2 regions of the Marinobacter sp. L-13 genome follow, and region 1 is predicted to be linked to the other one. Evidence: predicted binding sites of a transcription regulator. Region 1 holds the regulator's gene; the other holds the start of a gene.

Evidence for each region. The regulator FliA, encoded in region 1, starts transcription of late flagellar genes. The targets are predictions, from matches to a motif close to CTAAAGTTTNNNNNNNNNNNGCCGNTAA.
Region 2: AC13DD_RS04635 (methyl-accepting chemotaxis protein) is a predicted target of FliA. The motif match lies at 4,269-4,296, and genes of this name have one in related genera.

What each region holds. Positions count from the first base shown of each region.
Region 1 is NZ_JBSXNQ010000055.1:44,452-51,803, forward strand. Features, by position in the region: gene AC13DD_RS10830 (protein-glutamate methylesterase/protein-glutamine glutaminase) at 1-433, opposite strand, end outside; gene AC13DD_RS10835 (chemotaxis protein CheA) at 499-2,649, opposite strand; gene AC13DD_RS10840 (protein phosphatase CheZ) at 2,666-3,451, opposite strand; gene cheY (chemotaxis response regulator CheY) at 3,472-3,855, opposite strand; gene AC13DD_RS10850 (RNA polymerase sigma factor FliA) at 4,018-4,761, opposite strand; gene AC13DD_RS10855 (MinD/ParA family protein) at 4,793-5,605, opposite strand; gene flhF (flagellar biosynthesis GTPase FlhF) at 5,674-6,981, opposite strand; gene flhA (flagellar biosynthesis protein FlhA) at 7,042-7,352, opposite strand, start outside.
Region 2 is NZ_JBSXNQ010000042.1:27,502-34,853, forward strand. Features, by position in the region: gene recQ (DNA helicase RecQ) at 1-626, shown strand, start outside; gene AC13DD_RS04625 (YiiD C-terminal domain-containing protein) at 632-1,186, opposite strand; gene AC13DD_RS04630 (hypothetical protein) at 1,373-2,326, shown strand; gene AC13DD_RS04635 (methyl-accepting chemotaxis protein) at 2,341-4,227, opposite strand; gene AC13DD_RS04640 (carbon-nitrogen hydrolase family protein) at 4,376-5,896, shown strand; gene AC13DD_RS04645 (hypothetical protein) at 6,069-6,467, shown strand; gene AC13DD_RS04650 (helix-hairpin-helix domain-containing protein) at 6,508-7,191, shown strand; gene selD (selenide, water dikinase SelD) at 7,191-7,352, shown strand, end outside.

The sequences.
Region 1 (7,352 bases):
CCGCGCGGGAAGGCGCAGGAGAACGGTTGCCGGGACGACTGCGGGCTACATCCAGAATCCGCTCAATCAAGATTTTCTGAAGCTGACTGTTGTCCCGGGCAATTTCTTCGAAATTCTTGGGCAGAAAATCAACGGCGCCGGCCTCGAGCGCATCCAGTGTGACCCGGGCGCCCTCATAGGTGAGCGATGAGAACATGAGCACCGGTATCGGATGTTTGCGCATGATTTCGCGCACGGCAGAGATGCCATCCATCACGGGCATCTCATAATCCATGGTAATCACGTCGGGACGCAGTTTCTCGGCCAGCTCAACGCCTTCCCGACCATTGGTCGCAGCACCTACCACTTTGATCTGGCCGGAGCTGGTCAGGATTTCCGTCAGCCGCTTGCGAAAAAACCCTGAATCGTCAACGACCAGGACAGAAACTGTCATCCACTTCTCCTACCCAATCCATCGTTCTTCGGCCTTCTCTGGCAAAAAGCGCCGGAAGGCCCGGCTCAACCGTAATGTTGCAACAGGCTTGGCACATCAATAATGAGTGCAATCCGGCCATCGCCGGTAATAGTGGCACCGGCCATGCCTGGCGTACCCTGGAGCGCTCGCCCAAGGGGCTTGATAACCACTTCTTCCTGACCAACCAGCTGGTCGACCACGAACCCGACCTGCTTGGTACCCATGGCCACAATGACAACATGGGCGTTATCGGGCACCTCCTGGCCAGCACCGCCACGAACCAGCCAGCGCTTGATATGGAATAGCGGGAAGACTTTATCCCGAACCACAATGCACTCGCGCCCATCGACGATGTTGGTCTTGGTCAGGTCCAGATGGAAAATCTCGACCACGTTGACCAGCGGCAACGCAAAGGATTGATCGCCCAGCATGATCATCAGGGTGGGCATGATGGCGAGCGTCAGCGGAACCTTGATGACAATGCGAGAGCCCTTGCCCAGCTCGGATTCGATGCTCAACTGGCCATTGAGCTGGCCAATCTTGGTTTTCACCACATCCATGCCGACGCCACGTCCGGACACATCCGAAATCTGCTCCTTGGTGGAGAATCCGGCGGCAAAAATAAGGTTGTAACACTCCGAATTGGTCAGCCGGTCCGCGGCGTCCTGGTCGTAGATACCCTTTTCGACTGCTTTGCGGCGCAGGACTTCCGGATCCATGCCCGCGCCGTCATCCTCGATAAACAGCAGAATATGGTCTCCCTCCTGCTCGGCAGAGAGGGTAACCGTGCCCTGGCGTGGCTTCCCGGCCTTCTCGCGGACTTCCGGAGCCTCGATCCCGTGGTCCACCGAATTCCGCACCAGGTGAACCAGCGGATCAGACAGCGCTTCAACCAGGTTCTTGTCCAGATCGGTTTCCTCGCCATGCATCACCAGGTTCACCTCTTTCTTGAGGTTTCTGGCGAGATCGCGCACAACGCGGGGGAACCTGCCGAACACCTTTTTGATCGGCTGCATGCGGGTCTGCATGACGGCGGACTGGAGATCAGTCGTAACCACATCCAGGTTGGATACCGCCTTGTGCATGTGTTCGTCTTCACTTTCAGCACCCAGACGCTGCAAGCGGTTACGCACCAGCACCAGCTCACCCACCATATTCATGATGTCATCGAGCCGCTTGGTGTCGACACGAACCGTCGTTTCCGCGGCCGGGGCATTCTCGCGAGCAGGCATCGCCGGTGCGGCAGCGCCTTTGGCCTCCGGCTTCTCGGCCGGCTTCGACTTTTCGGGTTTTGACGCGTTTGCTTTCGCTGAAGCTGGTTCTTTTGAAGATGCAGGCTGTTTCGGCGCTGAGGGCTGTTTTGGAGCTGCAGGCTCTTTCGAGGCTGAAGGCTCTCCGCCCGCGGTCGGGCTTCCGCCCTTGCCGTGAAGATCGTCCAGCAGTTTCTCGAATTCGTCGTCGGTGATCAGGTCATCGCCGCCAGCAGATCCGGCCTTGGCAGCCGGCTTTTCTTCTTTACCAGAAGCCTCTTCCTCGCCAGCTGGCGCACCGGCAAACTGACCTTTTCCGTGCAGTTGGTCCAGTAGCGCTTCGAATTCGTCGTCGGTTATTTCGTCGTCTCCAGAACTTTCCTGGTCACCGCCGGCCGATCCGGCGCTCGAAGCCGAGGAAACCTCCGCTGATTTCTCGTCCTGCAGTGCGTCCAGAAGCTGTTCGAACTCGTCGTCGGTGATGTCGCCACCGTCTTCTGCCGGTTCGCTCTCTTCCTGCTCAGGTTGAGCGGCAGCGGTCGGTGCCCCCTCGCCTTCAGGCTGGGCCAGGGCATCCAGACGGGCAATCAGTTCGTCCGGCGCCGGTGTCAGCTCCTCATGATTGCGGACCTGCTCAAACATGGCATTGACGTAGTCGAGTGCTTCTAGAACCACGTCCATCAGTTCGGAATCCACCTTGCGCTTGTGATTACGCAAGATGTCGAAAACGTTTTCCGCGGAATGGCAGCAGTTCACCAGCGCTTCAAGCTGAAGGAAGCCGGCTCCGCCTTTCACGGTATGGAAACCACGGAAGATGGCGTTGAGCAGATCACTGTCGTCAGGATGTCGCTCAAGATCTACCAACTGCTCTGACAGCTTTTCGAGGATCTCGCCGGCTTCTACCAGGAAGTCCTGCAAAATCTCTTCATCAGCATCAAACGCCATGCGTTACCCTCATTATTCAGAAACCGAGACTGGACAACAGGTCGTCTACGTCGTCCTGCCCCGAAACTACATCTTCACGCTCATCGGCCTTGATCTGGGGCCCGACGCCCTTCTCTGCAGACTCTTCTTTTTCTTCAATCTGGTGCACCGTGCCCGTGAGCTGGTCCACATGACTGGCCATCACCACCAGGCTGAGCATCTGCTCCTCAACCTCTTTCACAAGGGCGGTGACCTTCTGGATGACCTGACCTGTCAGATCCTGATAATCCTGAGCCAGCAGGATTTCCGACAGGTTGCTGTACATGGTGTCGGCATCGGTTGCCATGCTGACAAAAAAGCGATCAATCCGGCCGTACAGCTCGCGAAACTCAGCCGGCTGCATTTCCCGGCGACGCAGGCGCTGCCACTCATCACGCAACGCGGCGGCCTCGTCTCTGAGGGCATTGGCCACCGGCATGGTTTCCTCAACCAGGTCCATGGTCCGGTTGGCTGCTTCACCGGTCATCTGCACAACGTATTCGAGACGATCAGAGGCATCTGTCATTTTTGACAGTGCTTCCTGCTGCTCGGCGTTACGGGGATCAATCTGGAAGTTCCGGATTGCTTCGTGCAGGCTCCGCGTCAGCCGCCCTACCTCACGGTACAGACTCTGATCCCTGACCTCGCTGAGTTCATTGATCAGGGTCATGGCTTTGGCATAATCACCCGCATCAACACTCTCGGCCAGTTCCGCTGCCTGCCGCTGGAGCTTTTCCGTCACCTCCGGTTCAAGGCCCCGATGGTTCTTTTTGCTATCGCTCATGAGAGCCATCCGACCTCTGGTTACTGGATTCTTTCAAAGATTTTCTCAATCTTTTCCTTGAGCACGGCAGCGGTGAACGGCTTGACCACATACCCGTTTACGCCTGCCTGGGCAGCGGCAACGATCTGGTCGCGCTTGGCCTCAGCAGTTACCATCAATACCGGCAGGGTTTTCAGATTCTCGTCCGCCCGAACGGCCTTGAGCAGGTCGAAGCCCGACATACCCGGCATGTTCCAGTCGGTCACCAGAAAATCGTATTTGCCGCTTTTGAGCATTGGCAGTGCCGTGTTGCCGTCATCAGCTTCATCGGTGTTGGTGAAGCCAAGATCACGCAGCAGGTTCTTGATGATCCGTCGCATTGTGGAGAAGTCGTCCACAATGAGGATTTTCATGTTTTTGTCCAATGGGACCTCCAGTTAGTAACACCCGGAATTCGTTTGACCTTTGCGTTCAAAGTCTAGCAGGCCGCTGTTTTAACCGCTTATTGTCGGACCTTTGCTTCGGTTGTAAAGCATCGGTTACCAAAAACTACAGACTACCTCGTTGGCGACACAGACTGAACGCGGTCAGTTGTCCGATTCCTGACGCCAATCCGAGAGCCGTCCCCGAAGGCGCAGGGCTGCCTGGCTGTGAATCTGGCTTACCCTGCTCTCACTGACGCCGAGCACCGCGCCAATCTCCTTGAGGTTCAGTTCTTCCTGGTAGTAAAGGCTCAACACCAGCTTTTCCCGCTCCGGCAGGTCTTCAATCGCCTCAGCGAGGCTCCGCCGGAAGGCATCGGAGGACAACCCATCAAGGGGATTATCCTGCGTCTCTGTCTGTTCTATCGGCAGCTCTCCGGATTCATTGAGCTCGTCGAGGCTAAAAAGTCGACCGCTGTTGGAATCGGAAAGGTAGGAGTGGTATTCGGGTAGCCCCATACCCAGCTCTTCGGCCACTTCCTGGTCGTGGGCTTCGCGGCCAAGTCTATCTTCAACGGCCTTGATGGCCTGGGAAATGCGACGGGCGTTGCGATGAACAGAACGTGGCACCCAGTCACCCTTGCGGATTTCGTCCACCATGGCGCCGCGAATACGGATACCGGCGTAAGTCTCGAAGGTAGCACCTTTGGTGGAACTGTAACGCTGGGCGGCCTCGAGCAGACCGATCATGCCGGCCTGCATCAGGTCTTCAAGCTGGACGGACGCCGGCAGGCGAGCCATCAGGTGAAGGGCAATTTTCTTGACCAGCGGCGCGTGCTGCTCAATAAGCTGAGCCGGCTTCTGCGCACTTGACTGGTTATAGATTCCGAGGTTTTTCGCCAATGTCATGTATCCGGTTTTTTGTTTGACTGGATCCGATTCAGACTTCGACGAGCCGCTCCACAAAAAATTCCAGATGCCCGCGGGGAGAGGACGGCAACGGCCAGCTATCTACCTTGTCCGCCAGCGCCTTGATGGCCAGTGAAGCTTTCGCCCTGGGATAGGCGTCCAGCACCGCACGCTGCCGCTGAACTGCTTTCTTCACGGCCTCATCGTAGGGGACTATTCCTACGTATTGTAGTGCCACATCGAGGAAGCGCTCGGTGACCCGGGTCAGTTTTTCAAACAGATGCCGGCCTTCCTGCTCATTCCGGACCTGATTGGCAAGAATACGGAAGCGGTTGGTTCCATAATCACGGTTCATCAGCTTGATCAGGGCATAGGCATCGGTGATCGAGGTCGGCTCGTCGCAGACAACCAGCAGCAGCTCCTGCGACGCTCTCAGAAAACTGACCACTGACTCGGAAATACCGGCGGCGGTATCAACGATCAGGACATCGATCTGATCACCCAGTTCGCTGAACGCATTAATCAGCCCGGCATGTTCCATGGGGCTGAGCTGGGTCATTCGTTGGGTACCGGAAGAGGCGGGGACAATCTTGATGCCACCGGGACCATTCACCAGAACGTCCTTCAGATCACAATCGCCCGCCAGAACATCCTGGAGGTTGCGATTGGCAGCGATGCCCAGCAAGACGTCGATATTGGCGAGCCCCAGATCGGCGTCGAGCAGCACCACTCTCCGGCCTTTCTGCGCCAGGGCAATTCCGAGGTTCACCGACACGTTACTCTTGCCGACACCACCCTTTCCGCCGGAAACTGCAATCACCTGTACCGGATGTGCTCTGCTCATACTGTTTTTGGTCTCTCGCCACGTTTCGCCGGCTTTGTCTCCGACGCCTGCTGTCAATCTGTCCGGTCTCAGGCGTGTTCTTTCAGGCCCTCTGCGACCGCTTGCTGTTGCTGGAGTGTTTTCAGCCGATCCACGGCCAACCGCACCAGCGGAACGGCTTCTGCGTGGTGCAGGTCTTCAGGAATCTTCTGGCCGTCTGTGTAATAGGCTACCGGCAGACCGGTTTCCATCACAAACCCGAGAGACTCGCCCAGCGTCAGGGCCTCGTCGATTTTGGTCATCACACAGCCCGCAAGATTTGCCATCTTATAGCAATGCCACACGGATTTCATGATGCGAGGCTGACTGGTTGCCGAGACCACCAGATGGGTTTTGATATTGTGATGGCTGCGAGCCAGTTCGGCCAGCTGTTCCTGATAGCCTTTGTCCGCACTGGTCAGTCCGGCGGTATCAATCAGCACCAGATGACGGTCTGACAGCTCGTCCAGAATATCGTCCAGACTGTGGCTCTCATCCACGACCCGAACCGGCACATTCAGGATCCGACCGAACACGAATAACTGCTCGTGCGCCGCCACCCGATAGCGATCCGTGGTAACCAGGGCCACGGAATCGGAACCATGCTTGAGCACGTAGCGAGCGGCGAGTTTTCCGATGGTGGTGGTTTTCCCGGACCCTGTCGGCCCCACCAACGCGTAGGCGCCGCCCTCATCCAGCCACTCCATGCGGGAGGTCCGGACCCCGGTACACAGCATTTTCAGGGACTGCTTCCAACCGTCTTCCAGACGCCCCGCCTTGTGACGACGGGAAATTGACCCCGCCAGATCACTGCCGAGGCCGAACTCCTGCAAGCGCTCGGCAAGCCTCTGCTGCACGGCGGTGGTCGCAGAAACCTCCGGCTCCGGTTGCGGCCGACGGCCCTGCATCATGTCTCTGAGCGAGCTGATCTCGGCCCGCATCTGCGCCAGCTCATCGGAATAGGCTTCCCTCGGCGCCTGTGGCAGAGGTTCAATATCACCAAAACCACCGCTCACCCCTTCCTGAATGGCAGCGAACGAACCGGCGTAGCTCGCGCCCTGCGATGCCCGCTTTTCCCGTACTTCACGGATGCGGTCCCGGGACCGGCTCAGCTCGTCCTCAAGACGCCTGTGCTGGTCGGCCTGCATCTCGGCCAAGCGGGACCCGTTGGTGGCTTCTTCTGCCTGGTTGCCCAGTCGCTGGCGCGCCATATTCTCGTCATAGTCCAGCGCCGTCACAATTTCGACACCGCCGTCGACCCGACGATTGGAAAGGATCACGGCGTCCGGCCCCATCTGTTCACTGACCTGCTTGAGCGCCTCGGCCATGGTCTGAGCAAAAAACCGTTTTACTTTCATGATGCCTCTTCCTCCACCGGCAACGCCGTGCCGGCGCTGTCCGCTCTGTCATCCGCGCCGTTACTGGCCAACGGACGCCACGATCGTAATCTGTTTGTTATCCGGAATTTCCTGGTACGAGAGCACATGGAGCCGCTCTACCCCGTAGCTGGCGAACTTCGCCAGCACCGGCCTCAGGGGCCCGGACACCAGCAGAATGGCTGGCTTGCCGAGCATCTCCTGACGCTGGACGCTCTCCTGAAGCGAGCGCTGGAGTTTTTCAACCATATTCGGCTCCAGGACCAGGCCAATATCTTCCTGTCCGCCGGATTGTTGACTCTGCTGAACAGACTTTAGCAATAACTGTTCCAGATCCGGATCCAGGGTGATCA
Region 2 (7,352 bases), on a different contig from region 1:
TGAATCCACCGGACACCTGGGATGGAACTGTCGCCGTCCAGAAAGCCCTTTCCTGCGTTTTCCGAACGGGTCAGCGTTTCGGCGTTACCTATCTGATTGATGTTCTGCGAGGCTCGGAAAACGAGCGGATTCTCCAATCCGGGCACCATCAGGTGTCAACCTACGGCATTGGAACCGAACTGAGTGCCAACGAGTGGAAATCGGTCTACCGGCAACTGGTGGCCAATGGTTACCTCCGTGCAGATCCGGAGGGCTATGGTGCGCTCCAGTTGACCGAGCAGTGTCGACCACTGCTGAAAGGACGTCATACCATTGAGCTGCGCAAGGACCCGGAAATCAAGAAGACAACCGGCCGGGCAAACGGCGGCCGGTCGGGTTCGCCGGTCTCAGAACAGATTACCGACAAGGCCGGCTGGGAGGCGCTTCGAGCCTGCCGCAAGGAGCTGGCTGACAAACAGGGCGTGCCGCCCTACGTCATTTTCCATGACACTACCCTGTTTGGAATGCTGGAACGCAAACCGCGCACCCTGGATGAGCTGGCGGAAGTCAGCGGCGTGGGCGCCGCCAAGCTAGAGAAATACGGCGAGATTTTCCTGCAAACCATCGCTGGCCTCGAACAGGCCTGAATTGTTCAGGCCTCTGCTTTAAACCCTTTCTTCCGGACGCGGTAATGGGCGATGGAGGTCGCTACATGGTTGCCCTCTTCGTCCACCAGTTTTCCTTCCAGGGAGAATTTCGCCCGCCCGGTCTCGTCAGCGTCAGCAAGAATGGCTGCCACGGTTTCGGGATCCAGGGTGAATTCTACAGTGACATCGCTGTTGGCTGGCTGGAGAAACTGCAACGTCATTTCCTTGAGAATCGGCGTGTACGAAGGCCCCAGATCAAATAGGGTCAGCACGCCACCGGGAATTTCGGCTACCAGAAAGTACGCGCCCGCATAAAGGCTGCCGAAGTGGTTTTTGTTGCCTTTCAAGCGGATTTTCGCTCTTACATATCCTGGCCTGACCTCCTCAACGCTGAAGTTGTTCCGTGGTGCAAAAGGAATCGACAGTCCGATGATCTTGTTCACCGCTGCATACCCGCCCGTTTTCTTCAGCCAGGCCAGAGGGCTAGCCAGTGTAGCCTTGGGGTCGGTACTTGCCACCCATTGACCGGTCGCTCCGATGAGATTATCGATAATTGCCATTGCCAAGCTCCGAAATTGATTGGGAACTGATGATTACAACGGACTTCAGTGCTCGCAAGAAGGTTTTACAATTTTTTTGGATGTTGTCCGATTTATTTTTGAGTTTCTGTTCTAAAGTGAGGATGCGTGCCTGAATCATGACCGCTTGTTAGCCGGTTTTTCCAGTAGTAAGAAAGGATCTCTGATTTGGAATATTCTCTGCCCGCTTCCCTGGTCTTCCACCGGTTCCGAAAACTGGTTCTTTGCCTGATGCCATTGGCTTTCTGCCTTGCGGCAGGACCACTCTCAGCCACAACGTCATCGACCACTGCGTCGCAGGCAGCCGTGCGCGGTTACGTACTCTGGTACCGGAATTACGACAGCCCTGCCATCCGGGCCCTGGTGGAGCTTGCTCTGAAGAAGACGCCAGAGTACGGGGAATTTCAGATCATCAGAAGTGAAGAGCTGAGCCAGGGCCGCGTACTGAGGGAACTGACAGACGGCCAATCACGATTAGTTGACATCGCCAATGTCGCTACCTCCGCAGAACGGGAGAAGTCCCTGACCGCCATACCGTTTCCGGTCGATGGCGGGTTGCTCGGTTTTCGGGTTTGCGTGGTCATGCCGGAATCCTTGCCCCGGTTTGCGGGAATCAAGACTCTGGATGACTTGAGAGACAGTCAGATTCGGATTGGCCAGGGCGCCCACTGGCCAGACACACCGGTGCTTGAAGCCAACGGTATTCCGGTGGTCACTCACTCCCGATACGAAATACTGTTCGGAATGTTGCGTAATGAACGCTTCGAGTGTTTTGCCAGGGGCGTAAGCGAAGTGCTTTACGACCTGGAATTGGAGCAGGATCCTAATCTCCTAATTGAGCCTGATCTGTTGATCGCCTACCCGATGCCGTCCTATCTCTTTGTCGGTCCCGAAGACCAGGAAACCGCCCATCGCCTTCAGCTGGGAATTGAGCGCGCCATCCACGATGGCAGCTTCAATGATTTCCTCAGGCACTACTACGCCCGCGCTGTGAAAGAGCTTGATCTCGACGAGCGTAAGGTCATTACTCTCGAAAACCCGTACCTGAGCGAAGAATCCCGTTACGTTGGGCGCAAAACCTTCGAGAACCTGCGCCGTCGGCTGGAAGTCCTAAGCCGCTAACAGTCGCTCTTCGCTTACACCCGGAACCTCGACACGTTCTGGTTCAGTGCGGTGCCGATGCGCTCAATTTGCCCGCTGTAAACATCGTTTTCGGAGGCCGCGGCGGCCGCTTCCTGGCCCTGATCTGCAATCCGGGTAATCGACGAATTCAACTCCTCGGTAACCGACGTCTGTTCCTCGGATGCTGTGGCAATCTGCGACGTCATCTGGCTGATGGACGTGATTGCCTCGGCAATCCGGTTGAGGGCATCCATAGCGTCCTGCGCTTTTTCCATGCTGACATTGGATACTGCAGTTGAGGCATTCATGACATCGACCGCATCATTGGCGCCTTTCTGCAGACGCTCAATCATGTCGTTGATTTCCTCGGTGCTGGACTGGGTGCGCTGGGCAAGGTTACGTACCTCGTCTGCCACAACTGCGAAGCCTCGCCCCGCTTCACCCGCCCGAGCCGCTTCAATGGCGGCATTCAATGCCAGCAGGTTGGTTTGCTCTGCAATACCCTGAATCACTTCAAGCACCGTTGTGATTGACGTAACGTCCTTGCCAAGGGTGTGGATGACCTCTGCGGCCGCATTAATCTCCTTCGAGAGCTTCTGTACGGCGTCCCGGGAGGCAGCGACGGTCTCCAGCGAAGCCCGGCTATCCGCATCCGCGGTGTTGGCGGCATCTGCGGTTTGCTGTGCGTTCTGGGCGATCTCGCCCGCAGCGGCCGACATCTCGTTGATCGCCGTCGCCACCATGTCGATCTCGGCCTGCTGGCTCTCCACGCTCGAACGACTGGTACTGACGGTATCTCTCAGCGAGCTGACATTTTCCCCGAGTTCGGCGCTACCCTTCTGGACATCCCGAACAACCGTCTGGATATTCTCGACAAACTGGTTAAAGCTGCGGGCCAACTCACCGAATTCATCTTTTGCACAATCGTCCAGGCGCTGGGTCAGGTCGGCATCACCACTGCCAATGTCCGCCATGGCCTTGTTCAGGCGGCGAACCGGCGCCATCAGAACCTTGATGCCCAGATGCAGAATCACCAGAGAAACGATCAGGCCGATCACGGCCATGATCAATCCAGTCATTCTGGCGCTCTGGACCGGTGCGTTAATTTTGTCCGCGTTTACAAAGGTCCCCAGATACCATTGCACGCCGCGCGCTTCACTGATCGGATGAAAACTGGCCTCCCAGTTGCCATCATCATTACTGTATTCGTGAGCGTCCCCGCCAAGATCCGGCTTGCCGCCAATGAGCTCACTGATGTTCTTGCCGACAAGGCTTTGCCGTGGGTGGAACAGTATGGTGCCACGCTCATTGATCAAAGCGGCGTAACCGGTGTCCGCGAGCGTGACTGTGCTCAGGGTTTTTGCTATCGCGCCCAGGCCGATATCAGCACCTGCCACGCCCTCGTATTCACCACGCTTCACGGGCGCAAGTGTGGAGATGATCATGTCGTTGGTGCTGGCATCCTGATACGGCTCGGTGAACGAGGCGCTTCCGAGACTCATGGCCTTCTTGTACCAGGGGCGCTGGCGGGGATCGTAATCCGCTGGCAGCGTGGCATTCGCCTCCGGCGATTTCATCAGCATGTAGCCGTCGGTACGCCCGACATAGACATCCCGGAAGCCGCCGCCGGTGGTAATGGCCTGAAGAATGACCCGCGCCTCTTCGTCGTTCTCGGCATTCTCCAGGGCTTTGGCGGTGGCTTCAGTCATCACCAGCCGGGTATTGAGCCACTCTGCGATGCTCGACGTGCTCTGCTGTACGGTGTCGTCGATCAGCGCGTTCACATAGGTTTCGGTGGTGCTTTGTAATCGTAAATCGCCAGAGAGCGTAAAAGCCCCCATAACCAACAGCAACAGAATACCGAAAGCAGTCAGGAGCTTTTGCCCGAATGTCAGCTGCACGGTCGAGTCCTCAGCAATAAAATTGATATTCGTTAATGTGTGTTTCGGCCCATGGTGCGAAGTCTTTAGCGGCTTCTGTTAAACTTTCTAATTATTGACGCAGACGCTGAGATTGTCCTCATTCCATAACGAACGGGAGCCGAACTGAATGGCCCATGAAGAACTGCACCTCAACCTCCGGAACCTGAGGCTTGATGACTACGATCAGCTTCAGAAGCTTATGGATCGGGTATACGACGACATCGGAGGCTCCTGGCCGAAGGACACCATCAAGGCATTGGTGGAGCAGTTCCCCGACGGCCAGATCTGCATTGAGGAAAGTGGCCAGCTTATTGCGGTTGCGCTGACGGTTTGCGTTAAGTACGAGCGATTCAGCAACCCGCATACCTACGACGATCTGATCCTCCGTAACGAGAAGATCTGGCACAACGCCAATGGCGACTCCCTCTATGGGCTGGATGTCTTTATCCACCCCGACTACCGGGGCTACCGCCTGGGTCGTCGACTCTACGAAGCGCGAAAAGAACTCTGCCGCTCCATGAACCTGCGTGCCATCCTGGCGGGCGGGCGGATACCGAGCTACTTCAAATACGCCGAACAGTATTCACCCGAAGAGTACATTCAACGGGTCGATCGGAAGGAAATCTACGATCCGATTCTGAGTTTCCAGCTCTCGAACGATTTCCAGGTTACGCGGTTGATGCACAAATACCTGCCCGAGGATGAGAAATCCCAGGGCTACGCGACGTTGCTGGAATGGCGGAACATTCTCTATACCCCACCTTCCCCGGTTCTGAGCGTCAAGAAAACTCAGATAAGGCTGGGCGCCGTGCAGTGGCAGATGCGTGAATTCACCTCGGTTGAAGAGGTGCTCGAGCAGGTTGAGTATTTTGTGGACGCCTTGTCTGATTACAAAAGTGACTTCGCCATCTTCCCCGAGTTTTTCAACGCGCCGCTGATGGGACTGACCGATCAGATGGACCAGACCCGGGCCATCCGTTTCCTCGCCGGATTTACCCAGCAGTTCCGGGAAGAGATGTCTGAAATGGCGGTGAGCTACAACATCAACATTATCACCGGTTCCATGCCGCTGATCGAAAACGATCGGGTGTATAACGTGTCCTATCTCTGCCACCGGGACGGTCGTGTTGATGAGCAACGCAAGATTCACATCACGCCCCACGAACGCCGCGACTGGGTGATCGAGGGCGGCAACCAGTTTGAGGTCTTCGAGACCGATGCCGGCCGGGTCGCCATCATGATCTGCTATGACATCGAATTCCCTGAACTGGGCCGTATTGCTGCCAGCCAGGAGGTTGATATCATAATGGTGCCGTTCTGGACCGACACCAAAAACGGCTACCTCAGGGTTCGTCAGTGCGCCCAGGCCCGCGCAATCGAAAACGAATGCTATGTGGTCGTCACTGGTAGCGTTGGCAACCTGCCGAAAGTCGAGAACCTGGACGTCCAGTACGCTCAGTCTGCCGTATTCTCACCTTCGGATTTTGCCTTCCCGCACGATGCAGTTATGGCGGAAACCACGCCGAATACGGAGATGATCATGTTCTCCGATATGGACCTGGAAAAGCTGAAACTGGTGCGTAACGAGGGGTCTGTCACTAACCTGAAAGATCGTCGCGTTGATATGTATGAATTGAAGACCAAGTAAACTGGCCCGATCAGCCAGGTGAAATTGTTAAATAACTGCGTTAGCGGTCGATCGTATGGCACTGATGGCGTTGCAAAACTAGAATTCAGTGTCTATTGTTTAACCAATATCCAGCCTGTCTCCCAATGAGACAGGTTGCTGTGGATACGGAAATCACCAGAGAACCCGATTCATGAACGAAGCATTGCCGGACCTTGTCGCGCGATTCCGAGTCAGACAGGGCCTTTTTCGGAAGGAACTTGTCGAAGCCGCCCTTTATGAGCTGGACGGCTACGGTTGTGTTATGAAAACCGACAAAGTGTTCAACCCCGGTGATACCGTGGTGCTGGATCTCGTGATGGACATGCCGTTCGACAAGATCCGCGCAGAAGGACTCGCCGGGCTGGTGACCGAACGCAGAAAACACTGCAGTAATTTCTTCTATTCAATCGATTTTGTAGAGCTCGACTCCAACGGCAGCTCGTCGCTGGCGGAAAAGCTCCGCAGAATCCGGGAAGTGCTATCCAAGAAACAGTCGCTCAAATCACGTCGTTCCCCAGGCTCCATGTCCGGTTTCCGGCAGATGGCCTGATATTGATTTTCGTTGAAACCTGCCCGTAAGGAGACATTCCATGGCGAAGAAAGCCAAACAGAACGTTGATAAAATCGTGAAAAAGGTCAACAAGGAGTTCGAAAAGACTTCTTCCCAGATCGAAGGCCTGGTGAACGATGCGCTGAAGCAGTTCGACAGCCTGCAGAACCAGGTTCAGGAGCCTGTTCGCAAGCTGCTCAAGGAAATCGACGAGCTTCGCGACCGCGAGATGAAGCGTTTCCACGAAGAGTTTGAGCGTCGCCTGGAAGAGTTCCATGAACTGCAGAGCAGCATTCTTGAGCGGCTTGGCGTGGCTTCCAAGGAAGCGGGTGAAGAGGTCAAGAAGCTCACAGATGAAGTGAGTAAAGAGGCCAGCACGGCAGCCAAGAAATCAGCGCCGAAGAAAACCGCCAAAACAGCTTCCAAAGCCAAAGGCTCAACCAGCAAGCCTGCGGCGAAAAAGCCGGCTGCCAAGAAGCCTGCAGCCAAGAAGCCTGCAGCCAAGAAAGCACCAGCGGCCAAGGCTGCAAAGCCGGTCGACAAGAGTGACCTGACGCTGGTTAAAGGTATCGGTCCGGCCACCGCCAAGAAGATGAAGGACGCTGGCATTACCTCCATCGACCAGATCGCCAATCCGTCTGCCGAAGACCAGGAAAAGCTGAAGGCCTTCTCAAACGTCAAGGGATACAGCCAATTCAGCGCTGAAGCCAAGAAAATCGGCTGATGCGAACGCCTGACCAGCCTGTTTTACGGGACATTGTCCTGATTGGCGGCGGGCACAGCCACGTCGGGGTACTCAAGCGGTTCGCGATGAACCCTGTTCCCGGCGTGCGCCTGACCCTGATCTGCCGCGACACCCACACCCCCTATTCCGGCATGCTGCCG